Regions from separate parts of the Nonomuraea sp. H19 genome, predicted to be linked through region 3. Evidence: riboswitches for the same ligand, from Rfam matches in the RefSeq annotation. Region 3 holds a riboswitch; each other region holds the start of a gene.
The links. A riboswitch is a leader RNA that binds a small molecule or an ion and turns the genes downstream of it on or off. The one in region 3 is predicted to bind thiamine pyrophosphate.

Region 1 (3,198 bases), on a different contig from region 3:
CGCCCTGGTCGAGTCGATGAACACCTTGCCCGCCCGGTCCTCGCGGATGAACGCCGTGGTGGCGATCGCCGGATCCACCCGCTCGGCGCGCGCGGCCAGCGCACGGGTGGCCGCGGCCAGGTCGTCCATGGCGGTCCCGGCCGCCACGGGCACGAACACGTGCACGCCCTTCGCCCCGCTGGTCTTCACCGCCCCGGCCAGCCCGGCGTCGTCCAGCGCCTGGCGTACCAGGAAGGCGCCCCGCACGGCGAGCTCGAAGTCGTCCCCGGGCGGGTCGAGGTCGAGCACCATGTGCGTGGGGTGGTCGCCGACGAACAGCGCCGGGTGGTACTCGACCGCCCTCTGGTTGGCGAACCACAGCAGGCTTCGCCGGTCATTGCACAGCGCGCGTACGTCACCTGCCGACGCGATGCCTCGGCCCAGTGGGAGGTGGTCTCCATCCATTCGGGGGCGTATTTGGGCAGGTTCTTCTGCACAAAGGGCTCCTGCCCGGGCCGTACCCGGATGACCGAGAGCGCACGGCCGCGCAGCACCGGGATGATGCGGTCGCGGACCGCGTCGAGGTAGTCGACCAGGTCGCGCTTGGTCGCGCCCGCCCCGTCGAACAGCGGCTGGCCGAGATTGGTCAGCGCCACGCCGTCACGCGTCTCATCGCTGGTCACTCGCCCTACGATATCCGGAACAATGGGCTAGATCATGACCCGTTTCCTGTATCTCACCCGCCACGGCGAGGCCACGCCGGACGAAAGCGGCCTGACGGACGCCGGCCGCCGCCAGGCCGCACTGCTCGGCGAGCGCCTCCAGGGCGTCCCCCTCTCCGCCATCCACCACGGCCCGCTCCCCCGCGCGACGCAGACCGCCCACCTGATCGGCGAGCGGCTGCCCGGCATCCCCCTGCACGTCAGCGAGGCCGCCGGGGACTACATCCCGTACGTGCCCGAGAAGGAGGAGCTCGCCCCCGGCTACGCCGACCGCCTCCTCGGCTTCGTCGGCCAGTTCCCCGCAGACGAACGCGAGCGCGGCCCGGCGCTCGCCGCCGAGGCCCTGCGCGCGTTCACGGGTCCCGTGGCGGAGGGGACCCGCCACGAACTGGTCGTCACGCACAACTTCCTGATCGGCTGGCTCGTCCGCGCCGCCCTGGACGCCCCGAAGTGGCGCTGGCTCGGCCTCAACCACTGCAACGCCGCCCTGACCGTCATCCGGTACGCCCCCGACCGCCCCTCCTCGGTGCTCTCCTACAACGACATGGGCCATCTGCCCGCCGAGCTGCGCTGGACCGGCTTCCCGCCCGAACCGCGCGAATGAGCCCTGTTACAGTTGGCCGTTGACGCGGGGTGCCCGGCGACCCGGGCTGAGATCACACCCGTCGAACCTGATCTAGTTAGCGCTAGCGGAGGGACGTCGATGTTCTGCGATGACATGTGGCTGCGCACGGCCGACCTGATGAGCGCCATCCACGACCACCCCTTCAACGTCGCACTCGGCGCCGGCACACTCGACCGCGACCGGTTCGCGTTCTACATCGTGCAGGACGGCCGCTATCTGGAGGCGTTCTCCAAGGCCCTCGCGACAGCGTCGGCACGGGCGACGGACCCGGCGGACGCGGCGTTCTTCGCGCAGAGCGCGCACGCCGCGCTGGCCGCCGAGCGCCTGCTGCACGCCGGTTACGTCGCGGAGCTCGGCGCCGACGCGGCGGGGATCGCCACGTCGCCGACCTGCCTGGCCTACGCGTCGTTCCTGCAGGCCACGGCGCTCGCCGCACCCTATCCGGTGCTGGCGGCGGCGGTGCTGCCGTGCTTCTGGATCTACCAGGACGTCGGTACGACGCTGCTGCGGCGCACCGGGGACACGCCCGATCACCCGTACCGCAAGTGGATCTCCACCTATTCGGATCCCGGCTTCGCGGCCTCCGTCGAGCAGGCCAAGGCCATCGCCGACCGGCTGGCCGCCACCGCGGACGCGGCGACCCGGGAGGCCATGGCCGCGGCGTACCGCACGGCGGCGGCGTACGAGTGGATGTTCTGGGACAGCGCCTGGCGGCGCGAGACCTGGCCGACGGCGCGCTGGCTGGCTCCCTGATCGGTCACAGGCGCGCGGCCAGTGCCGTCGTGCCCGCCCCCGCGAGGCTCGGCAGCGCGGCCGGTCGCCCGCTCAGCAGCAGGAGCAGCGCCTGGATGGGCCGCCTCCACGACGTCGCCCGCGCCGACCGCCCAGTCGACGTCGGTGGCGACCAGCCGCAGCCCGCTCAGCCGCCGCTGCGCATAGAAGGGCCGGCCGCGCTCCCAGATGTGGGCGGCACTGGCGCGGGCCGCCTCCGATGGCATGGCGCGCGCGATGCCCAGCGGCACGCAGATGTCCTGAGCGTGGATGAGCACGTCGAAGAGCGGGTCGAGGGGCTTGGTCATGGGCGCCCGGCGGCGTGAGGTGGCCGATTCGCGGATCCGCTCGACGATCTCGCCGATCGGCAGCGCGGCGTACCGCACCGAGGAGTCGCGGATCATGCGGTTGACGTCGCCGCGTGCCCTGACCAGCTCGGCGAGGACGGCCTCGCCGAGCTGAACGCCATGCTGAGCCGGATCATCAGGGAGTTCTAGCCGGATGAGGCCTTGGCCATCAGCTCGCGTTCCTCGCGGGTGGGGATGAGCCCGGCCGGGGCGACGATCTTCGACTCCTCGAACGGCGCCTCCGCGCTCGGCAGCGGCTCCCGCGTCCTGATCGCCTTCACCCACACGCGAGCCGCGTCCAGGATCACAATGATGATCATGATTGCGAACAGCGCCGCCAGGACGCCGTCCACGGTGGAGTTGATCACGATCTGCCGCATGGCGTCCATGGACTTGGCCGGCGCGAGCAACTGCCCCTGGTCCAGCGCCGTCTGGTAGCGGTCGCGCTGGGCGAAGAAGCCGAGCGTGGGGTCGGTGGAGAGGACCTTCTGGTAGCTGGCCGTCAGCGTGACCGCGACGTCCCAGGCCAGCGGCACCGCCGTCACCCAGGCCCACTTCAGCCGGCCGCTCTTGATCAGCAGGGTCGTGGCCACGGTGAGCGCCACGGCGGCCAGCAACTGGTTGGCGATGCCGAAGAGCGGGAAGAGCTGGTTGATGCCGCCGAGCGGGTCGTTGACGCCCTGGTAGAGGAAATATCCCCAGGCCGCCACGACGAGGGCGCTGGCCGCCACGAGCCCCGGCCACCAGCTCACCC
Region 2 (3,198 bases), on a different contig from region 3:
GACCGCTAGTAGTTTGCCGTGCCGGTCGCAGGCGTCGCGGAAGACTTCGAGGAGCGCGAGTTCTTCGCGAGCCTCCAGGCCCTTCTCCCGCAGCTGGATGATGTCCACGCCGCCGGCCAGCACCGAATCGAGGAACTCCGCCAGGTCGCCGCGGTCGCGGCGGCCGTCTGTGCAGAGATAGAGGCGGGCCTCAGAAAGCGAGGGCTTGGGCACGCCGCTTGACCTCGGTATGACGGCCGGCCTTGATCGCATCGATGGGCGATCCCGGCAGCGACTCGTCGGGGGTGAAGAGCCAACGCAGCGCTTCGACGTCGTCGTAGCCGGCGTCCTGCAACACGGTCAGCGTGCTGGGCAGGCCCTTCATCACTTCCTTCCCGTCCAGGAACACCGCAGGAACCTGCGGGCCCCCGCTCCCGCGGCGCACGCCGAGGAGCTTGTGGTCCTTGAGGAGTTGCTTGGCCCGCCCGATCGAAAGGTCGAGGCGCGAGGCCACTTCGGGGAGAGTGAGCCACTCGTCGACGAGCTGGTCGGTCTCCCGGTCGATCTGTGCAACAGAAAGCGTCACGAAACCACAACTACCACATGCCGTCCTTGCTCAAACAACACAATCCCGTAGGGGGACTTGTGGATCTACCAGGAGTTCCGCGTCCATAAGGTGACCCGCGTCGATGATCCGGCGACCCTGTACGAGATCGCGCGGACGGTCCACGGCGAGCACCGCCGCGAGGGTTCCGCCGGCGGTGAGCCAGACGGCCGACCACTTGCCGTCCGGATCACCCCGGTAGAGGAGACGCTCCCCCGCGGGGTGGTGCCCAGCGTACTGGACCATGTGCCCGAACTGCTCCGACCAGAAGTACGGCACCGGGTCGTACACCGCGTCCTCGCCCAGCAAGGTCGCCGCGGCGACCTCGGGGGCGTTGAGCGCGGTGTCCCAGTGCTCGACCCTGAGCCTGGTCTGGAATCGGCGGGACCACCAGGCGGCGCAGTCGCCGACGGCGACCGTGTTCGGCAGCGAGGCACGCAGGTGCTCGTCGACGACGACGCCGTTGTGCAGGTCGATGTCGGCGTCGGCGAGCCATTCGATCGCGGGGCGCACGCCGATGCCGGTGACGACCACGTGGGCTTCGACGAACTCGCCGTCGAGCAGCCGTACGCCGCCCTCGTCCACGGAGCCGACCATGGTGTCGAGCCGCAGGTCGATGCCCTCGTACCAGGGCTCGGTGCGGGCGCCGAGCTCCGTGCCCACGGCGGTCGCGAGCGGAGTGGAGGCCGCCTCGATCACCGTCACGGCGCATCCGGCGCGGCGGGCGGCGGTGGCCACCTCGGCGCCGATCCACCCGGCGCCGATGATCGCGACCCGGGCGCCGGGCACGAGCCTGGCCCTGAGCTCGTGGGCGTCGTCGAGGGTGCGCAGCACGTGCTGAGGGCCGTCGCCGGGCAGCATGATCGGCTCCGCTCCGGTGGCGATGACCAGGCCGTCGTAGCCGACCTCGCCCTCGGTCGTCTCCACGACGCCCTCGCGCAGGGCCTTGGCGGCGACGCCGGGCCGGAAGTCGACGTCGATGGCGGCCAGGTCGGTGTCGACGTAGCTGGTGTCGGCGTCGCCGAGGAGCACGCTCTTGGACAGGGGCGGGCGATCGTAGGGACGATGCCGTTCCTGGCCTATCAGGGTGATCCTGCCGTCGAATCCCCGTCCGCGCAGCGCCTCCACGGTGCGCACTCCGGCCAGGCCCGCTCCCACCACCACGACATGATTCACGTTCAAGACCATAACGGGAGCGTGTCCGGGCGTGGCACCGAGGCCGTAGGCTGAGGAGGTAAGACGCGCGGGAGTCCGGCCGTTACCGGGCTGAGAGGAAGGCTGCACCGGGCCTTCGACCGCAAGACACCTGATCCGGATCATGCCGGCGAAGGGAGCGCATGTGGATGTGATCGTAGGCGGCGGGGTCGTCGGACTGTCCATCGCCTGGCGGCTGGCCCGCGCAGGGCGGCCGGTCACCGTGGTGGACCCGGCTCCGGCCTCGGGGGCCTCGCACGCGGCGGCGGGCATGCTGGCCCCGGTCAGCGAGGTCACGTACACGGAGGCGCCGCTGCTCCGGCTGGGGCTGGCCTCGCTGCGCCGCTGGCCGTCCTTCGCCGCCGAACTGGCCGCGGACGCCGGGCTGCCGGCGGGCGACACCGGACTGCCCGCCACGAACGCCGGGCTGCCCGCCGCGGACACCGGGCTTACGCCGGGCGACGCCTCCTCCGGCCACGTCTTCGGTGCGTTCGGGGGCGGCGAGGGTGCCGGTGAGGCGGCCCGGCGCGGGCTGGATCTTCGTACGGATGGGACGCTCGACGTGGCGTTCGGGGCAGACGACCTCGCGGCGCTCGACGAGCTGGCGACGTTCATGGAGAAGCTCGGGCTGCCGGTCGAGCGGCTGACCGGGCGCGAGTGCCGCCGTCTCGAGCCCATGCTGGCCCCTTCCGTGCGCGGCGGGCTGCTGGCGCCGGGCGACGCCTGGGTGGACCCGCGCCGCGTCACGACGGCCCTGCTCGCCGCCCTGGACCGGCTCCACGCCCCCTTGGTACGGGCACGCGCCACCGGCCTCCTGCGCGACGGCGGCAGAGTCGTCGGAGTACGCCTGGCACCGCCGATCGGCTCGACCGCCGGCACCCCCGCGCCGTCCGAGATCCGGGCGGAACGGGTCATCCTGGCCGCCGGAGCCTGGAGCACCGAGCTGGCCGAGCTGCCGGTGCGGCCCATCAAGGGGCAGATCATGCGGTTGCGTTCGGCCCAGCCGCTGCTCAGCAGGTGCGTACGCGGCACCGTGCACGGCACGCCCGTCTACCTCGTCCCCAGAGGCGATGGTGAGCTGGTGGTCGGGGCCACGCAGGAGGAGCTCGGGTTCGACACGAGGGTGACGGCCGGCGGGCTCTACGAGCTGCTGCGCGACGCCAGGGAGCTGGTGCCGGGCGTGACCGAGCTGGAGGTCGCCGACGTGGTGGCGGGATTGCGCCCGGGCACGCCGGACAACCTGCCCATCATCGGCCCGAGCGGTACGCCGGGGCTCACGCTGGCCACCGGGCATTACCGGGGCGGCGTGCTGCTGGCGCCGCTCACGGCGGCCCTCGTCGCAGGGGAGCCGGGCGAGGAAGGCGAGCTGGCGGCGTTGTGCTCGCCGGGGAGGTTTGAGGAAATTTCATGATTGTGCTGAT
Region 3 (3,198 bases):
AGCATGCCCGTGGACAGGCCCAGGTCGGCACGGATGGACGGGAGGGCGACGTTCAGCATGGCCACGTCGATGCCCTCGAGAAAGATGGCACCGCACAACACGGCAAGTACACCCCAGGAACGGGCAGGCATGACAAATCCCCCGGTTACGTATAGGCATGTCGGTTCTCTCTTGTAACCGTCCACATCTTGGGCCAGCATGAAATGTCATGGAAGACGGCACTTTGAAGTCACTTAGTTACTGCGAGAGCACCGTGGACGACGACTACGACGTGCGGCAGTGGGACACGCGGGAGGACTGCGAGGTCCGCCAGATACTCGACCGCATCGCCGACAAGTGGTCCCTGCTGGTCATCGCGCTGCTCGACTGCCAGAGCCTGCGCTTCACGCAGCTGCGCCGCGAGATCGACGGCGTCAGCCAGCGCATGCTCACCGTGACCCTGCGTCAGCTCGAACGAGACGGCCTGGTCTCCCGTACGGTCCACCCCGTCGTGCCGCCCAGGGTCGACTACGCGCTGACGCCGCTCGGCCGTACCCTGCACCAGACCATCAAGACGCTGGTCACCTGGACCGAGGAGCACCAGGAGGAGGTCGCGGCGGCGCGTGCCGCGTACGACGCGCGACGCGAGATGATGGAGACATGACCGTACGTGAGATCGATGCCAGTGCCGTTCCCGACGATGCCTACCTGCTCGACGTCCGGGAGCAGGACGAATGGCTGGCGGGGCACGCTCCGGAAGCCGTGCACATCCCCATGACCCAGATCCAGGAGCGGGTGAGCGAGGTGCCCGCGGACCGGACGGTTTATGTCGTCTGCCGGGTGGGCGGACGGTCGCTTCAGGTGGCGGCCTGGCTCGGCCGGCTCGGGCATGACGCGGTCAACGTCGGCGGCGGCATGCAGTCGTGGGAGGCCGCGCGCCGCCCCATGATCAGCGAGACCGGGCAGGAGCCGTTCGTCGCCTGACTGTGATTCGCCCACTATGGCGATTCGGCGGCCATTGAGGCATCATAAGGGCGCAAACTTCAGATCGTCGCGGGAGCTCGGGGTGCCGGGCTGAGAGGGCAGCTACTCATCCGCTGCCGACCGCCTGAACCTGTCCGGGTAATGCCGGCGTAGGGAGTGTGCGATGACGCATGTCGCCGACGAAGTTCCGCTGACCCTGGAGGGCGCGCCGCCGAAGACGCTGGGCGTCCTCGACCAGGGCGCGCTCTGGGCGAACCTCGGCGTCAGCCTCCTGGGCTTCTCCGGAGCCCTCTACCTGCTCAACCCCCTCGGCAACGCGCCGCTCAGCCTGGTCGCCGCGCTCACCGCCACCGTGGTCGGAAGCCTGATCGGCACGTCCATGGTGGGCCTGTCCGCCATCCCCGGCACCCAGACGGGGCAGCCCTCGATGGTGCTGTTGCGCGGGCTGTTCGGGGCCAAGACGTCCTACGTGCCCACGGTGCTGAACATCGTGCAGATGCTCGGCTGGGGCGCCTTCGAGCTGTGGGTGATCGCCCAGGCCGCCACGGCGATCTTCGGAGGCGTGCCGTACCAGGTGTGGGTGATCCTGGCGGGCGTGGTCACCACGGCGCTCACGATCTGGCCACTGGGCTCGGTACGCCTGCTGCGGCGGTACGTCACCATCGGGGTGATCGTGTCGATGGTCTGGTTCACGTGGTTCTTCGTGTCCGAGGCTCCCGCGCACACGGGCGGAAGCTGGACCGCCTTCCCCGCCGCCGTGGACTACGTGATCGCGCTGTCGGTGTCGTGGGTGCCGATGGCCGCCGACTTCGCCCGGCACTCCAGGTCGAGCCGGGCCGCCTTCACCGGCGTGGTCGGCGGCTACACGCTGGCCCAGGTGGCCTGCCTGGGGCTGGGCGTGTACGCGGTCGCCATCGTGGGGGCGGCCGGGGTGGAGGCCGACCCGACGTCGGTGTTCAGCCCGTTCGTCGCGGTGCCGCTGGGCGCGCTGTTCTTCGCCATCCTGGTGCTGCGCGAGACCGATCAGTCCTTCGCCAACGTCTACTCCACCACCGTGTCGCTGCAGAACCTGATGCCGCGCGTGGACCGGCGCGTCTTCTCCACCGCCATCGGCGTGCTCACTGTCGCGATCGCCCTGGTCGTGGACGTCACCTCGTACGGCGCGTTCCTCGGCGTGATCGGGGCGGTGTTCGTGCCGATGTTCGCGGTGCTCGCCGTGGACTACTTCGTCTTCGCCCGCTCCGACCGCTGGAACACCGACGAGAACGCGCCCTCGCGCTGGTCGATGCTGGTGCCGTGGGCGCTGGGCTTCATGGCCTACTGGCTGACGACCTCGACGCTGACCGTTCCCTGGTGGGACGAGTTCTGGGTGGGCGCCCGCAAGGCCATCGGCTTCACCCGGGAGCCGTGGATGAACGGCGCGCTCGGCGGGGCCTTGGTGGCCGCGCTGGTCACGCTGCTCATCGGCCTGCTGCTGCGGCGGCTCGCCGTTCGACGTTGAGCAGGTGCTGCTTGGCGGCCGCGCCTCCGGCGTAGTCGCCCAGCTCGCCTTCCGCGCGAACCACCCGGTGGCACGGCACGACCACGCAGACGGGGTTGGAGGCCAGCGCGTTGCCGATCGCCCGCAGCGCGCGCGGCCTGCCGATGCTCGCGCCGATCTCCTCCAGCGTCGTGGTCGTGCCGTAGGGGACCGCCATCGTCTTCTGCAGCACCGTACGGGCGAAAGGCGTGGCCAGCGTCAGGTTGACCGGCGTGGCGAACGTGCGCAGCCGGCCGGAGAAGTAGGCGTCCAGCTCCCTGCGCACCGGGTCGAGCCGGCGCGGATCCGGCCCGATGAACGTGCCCACATGCCTGCTGACCAGCGCGAAGACATCGTTTTCCGGCTCGAAGCTGCACGCGACGATGCCCTTGCCGGTCACGGCCAGCACCAGCCGGCCCACGGCGCCGTCGTAGGTGCCGAACGCGATGTCCGGCGGTGTCTCACCTCGATAGGTGCTGGAGGTCACGCGCAGCAGGGCATCCAGATCGCCGCTCGTCATGCCTCCACCCTTCCCCGGCTCCCGAGAAATCGCCGTGACCGCAGCGTATCGGACGGATCGCCCGACGCACCCACGCTGCCACGTGCACTATGGAGGAGTGGGGGACGAATGGGCCGGTAGTGACGACGAGATCGCTCGCGCGGTGCTCGCCAGCTCACCCAACGCCGTGGTGGCGCTCGACAGGGACCAGAGCGTG
Region 4 (3,198 bases), on a different contig from region 3:
CGTACTACACGGGCGAGGTGCTGGCCCCGATCGGCGGCGAGACGTTGCCGGGCTAGTCGACGTAGATGGTGCCGCCGAGCTGCCGGAACTCGGCGGCCTTCTGCGCCATGCCGGCTTCGCGGATGTCGTGGCTGATCCGCATGGAGCAGAACTTCGGGCCGCACATCGAGCAGAAGTGCGCGGTCTTGGCGGGTGCGGCGGGGAGGGTCTCGTCGTGGAAGGCGCGCGCCGTGTCGGGGTCGAGCGCCAGGTCGAACTGGTCCTCCCAGCGGAACTCGAAGCGCGCGTCCGACAGCGCGTCGTCCCACGCCTGCGCCTGCGGATGCCCCTTGGCCAGGTCCGCCGCGTGGGCGGCGATCTTGTACGTGATCACGCCCGTCTTGACGTCGTCCTTGTTCGGCAGGCCGAGGTGCTCTTTGGGGGTGACGTAGCAGAGCATGGCGGTGCCGTACCAGCCGATCATGGCGGCCCCGATGCCCGAGGTGATGTGGTCGTAGCCGGGCGCGATGTCGGTCACCAACGGCCCCAGGGTGTAGAAGGGGGCGTCGTCGCACAGCTCGCGCTGCAGGTCGACGTTCTCCTTGATCTTGTGCATGGGCACGTGCCCCGGCCCCTCGATCATCACCTGGACGTCATGGGCCCGGGCGATGGCGGTCAGCTCCCCAAGCGTGCGCAGCTCGGCGAACTGGGCCTCGTCGTTGGCGTCCGCGATCGAGCCGGGCCGCAGCCCGTCGCCGAGCGAGAACGACACGTCGTAGCGGGCCAGGATCTCGCACATCTCGTCGAAGTGCTCGTACAGGAAGCTCTCGCGATGGTGCGCCAGGCACCAGGCGGCCATGATCGAGCCGCCGCGCGAGACGATCCCGGTCTTGCGGCGGGCGGTCAGCGGCACGTACGCCAGCCGCACCCCCGCGTGCACGGTCACGTAGTCGACGCCCTGCTCGCACTGCTCGATCAGGGTGTCGCGGTAAACCTCCCACGACAGCGCCTCCGGCCGCCCCTTGGCCTTCTCCAACGCCTGGTAAATAGGTACGGTCCCGACCGGGACGGGCGAGTTGCGGATGATCCACTCGCGGGTCTCATGGATGTCGGGGCCGGTGGACAGGTCCATGATGGTGTCCGCGCCCCACCGGGTGGCCCAGGTCATCTTCTCGACCTCCTCCTCGATGGAGGACGTCACGGCGGAGTTGCCGATGTTGGCGTTGATCTTCACGAGGAAGTTGCGGCCGATGATCATCGGTTCGGACTCGGGGTGGTTGACGTTGGCGGGGATGATGGCCCGGCCGGCCGCGACCTCCTGGCGGACGAACCCGGGGGTCAGCCCCTCGCGTGCCGCCACGAACTCCATCTCCTTCGTGACCAGGCCTTTCTTGGCGCAGGCGACCTGGGTGACAGGCTCGCCGGCCGCGCGGCGCTCGCGTACCCACTGCTCGCGCAGGCGCGGCAGCCCTCGCCTGACGTCGGTCTCGACGGCGGGATCGGTGTACGGGCCCGACGTGTCGTACAGCGTCACCGCCGAACCGTCCGACAGACGCACCTGCCGCATGGGCACACGGAGGTCACCGAGGTAGATCTTGGAAAAACCGAGCTCCGGCGCACCACTCATCGCGCAAACTCCCTTCGCCGGCATTATCCGGTGCAGGTTCTGGCGGTCGGCGGCTGTCAGCCGTCCTCTCAGCCCGGTCCACACCGGGCTCCCGCGTTGGACGGCGATGATCGTACCCACGCCTGGACGCGCGCCAAACATGGCAAGATCAGGCGATGGACGATCCCACGTCGCGGACCACCGCCAGCTATGACCGCATCGCACCGGTTTACGCTGAGCGCAACGACCAGCCGGACGCCGAATTCCTGGCGTTTCGCCAGCGGTTCGCGGACGCGCTTCCCGACGGGGCCAAGGTGGCCGACCTGGGGTGCGGCCCGGGACGCGACGGGGCGTGGTTCCGTGCGCGAGAGCTGGAGGTCGTCGGGGTCGACCGGTCGATCGAGATGGCCAGGCTCGCCACCGCCCGCGGGGTGCCCGCCGTGCTGGGCGACCTGCGCCGCCCGCCGCTCGCCCCCGGCTCGCTGACGGGCTTGTGGTCGGTGGCGGCGCTCCTGCACGTGCCCACCGCCGAGACCGAGCCGACCCTGCGCGCCTGGTCGGCGGCGCTGCGACCGGGAGGCGTGCTCGGGATGTCGACCTCGGCGGGCGATGGTGAGGGATGGGAGCCGAGGTCGTACGGCTTCGAGCAGTCCCGCTGGTTCACTCACCGCGACCCGGACGCGCTGCTGGCGACGCTGGAATCGGCCGGTCTCCAGGTCCTCGAACACGACCTGAGGACCACCGGTCGCACTTGGCTGAACGTGCTGGCGGCGCGCCGCCAGGTTTGTCGATCGCTGTCAGCGGTACGGACTTCATCAGGGGGAACATGAACAAGATCGCCGCTGTCGCAGGACTCGTGGTGGTGACCGCGTTCGGGGGGACCACCGCTCGAGATGGCTTCGACCAGCACGAGGTGAGTGAGGAGCAGTACCGAACCCTGATCGCCCAATGCCGCTACGCCGACACGAGTAAGGCGCGAGCGGAATGCCGCGCGGAGGTCAAGGCGACCTACCGCATCGGCGAGGCGGACACGTCGCTCGACTGCCGGACATACTCCGGCGTCTCTGTGTGCGGCACGCTGAAGCTCAGCAGGGCCGAGCGCAAGTGCGCCGAGGACTCCGCGAAGCAAGGGCTGCCGTTCCGGCGCGCCGAGGTGGAGTGCTACGTGTTCACGTGAAAGTGAGAGGCCCAAGTCGTGATCATCGTTGGGGTGGACGGCTCGCGTACCGGGCTGGAGGCGGCCGCATGGGCCGCCGACGAGGCCGCGTTGCGCAGGGCGCCGCTGACCGTGGCACATGCCGTGCCGAAGTGGGTGCATGACGAGTCCGGCAGCGCCCGGTACGCCGACGTCGCCCGGTGGATGCGCGAAGGCGCCACCACGGTGCTCGCCGCGGCCGAGGACCGCGCCCGCCGGGAGCACCCGGACGTCAGCGTGACCACCGAGTTGCTGCCCGGTGATCCCCGTACCGCGCTGATCAACGCCGCCGAGGGGGCCGAGCTGCTGGTGGTCGGCAGTCGCGGGATCGGCGGCGTACGCGGGCTGCTGGTCGGGTCCGTCGCACACGGGGTTGCCGCGCACGCCCGTACGGACGTCGTGCTGGTCCACGAGCTGC

Region 1: another riboswitch for thiamine pyrophosphate. It lies ahead of ACTMTI_RS25650 (TenA family protein); the one in region 3 lies ahead of ACTMTI_RS05895 (purine-cytosine permease family protein).
Region 2: another riboswitch for thiamine pyrophosphate. It lies ahead of ACTMTI_RS15540 (FAD-dependent oxidoreductase); the one in region 3 lies ahead of ACTMTI_RS05895 (purine-cytosine permease family protein).
Region 4: another riboswitch for thiamine pyrophosphate. It lies ahead of thiC (phosphomethylpyrimidine synthase ThiC); the one in region 3 lies ahead of ACTMTI_RS05895 (purine-cytosine permease family protein).

Annotation. Positions count from the first base shown of each region.
Region 1 covers NZ_JBQHCV010000011.1:239,348-242,545, reverse strand. Annotated here, with positions in the region: gene ligD (non-homologous end-joining DNA ligase LigD) at 1-444, opposite strand, end outside; partial or broken gene ACTMTI_RS25660 (hypothetical protein) at 453-533, opposite strand; gene ACTMTI_RS25655 (histidine phosphatase family protein) at 697-1,305, shown strand; TPP riboswitch at 1,321-1,416, shown strand; gene ACTMTI_RS25650 (TenA family protein) at 1,405-2,079, shown strand; gene ACTMTI_RS25645 (hypothetical protein) at 2,368-2,559, shown strand; gene ACTMTI_RS25640 (carbon starvation CstA family protein) at 2,591-3,198, opposite strand, start outside.
Region 2 covers NZ_JBQHCV010000006.1:310,103-313,300, forward strand. Annotated here, with positions in the region: gene thiE (thiamine phosphate synthase) at 1-213, opposite strand, end outside; gene ACTMTI_RS15530 (Rv2175c family DNA-binding protein) at 191-565, opposite strand; gene ACTMTI_RS15535 (NAD(P)/FAD-dependent oxidoreductase) at 596-1,759, opposite strand; TPP riboswitch at 1,817-1,933, shown strand; gene ACTMTI_RS15540 (FAD-dependent oxidoreductase) at 1,923-3,188, shown strand; gene thiS (sulfur carrier protein ThiS) at 3,185-3,198, shown strand, end outside.
Region 3 covers NZ_JBQHCV010000002.1:463,178-466,375, forward strand. Annotated here, with positions in the region: gene ACTMTI_RS05880 (MFS transporter) at 1-131, opposite strand, end outside; gene ACTMTI_RS05885 (winged helix-turn-helix transcriptional regulator) at 209-643, shown strand; gene ACTMTI_RS05890 (rhodanese-like domain-containing protein) at 640-963, shown strand; TPP riboswitch at 1,023-1,136, shown strand; gene ACTMTI_RS05895 (purine-cytosine permease family protein) at 1,127-2,464, shown strand; gene ACTMTI_RS05900 (methylated-DNA--[protein]-cysteine S-methyltransferase) at 2,424-3,002, opposite strand; gene ACTMTI_RS05905 (PAS domain S-box protein) at 3,100-3,198, shown strand, end outside.
Region 4 covers NZ_JBQHCV010000004.1:58,398-61,595, reverse strand. Annotated here, with positions in the region: gene ACTMTI_RS09590 (SDR family oxidoreductase) at 1-56, shown strand, start outside; gene thiC (phosphomethylpyrimidine synthase ThiC) at 53-1,606, opposite strand; TPP riboswitch at 1,599-1,711, opposite strand; gene ACTMTI_RS09580 (class I SAM-dependent methyltransferase) at 1,762-2,415, shown strand; gene ACTMTI_RS09575 (hypothetical protein) at 2,412-2,762, shown strand; gene ACTMTI_RS09570 (universal stress protein) at 2,781-3,198, shown strand, end outside.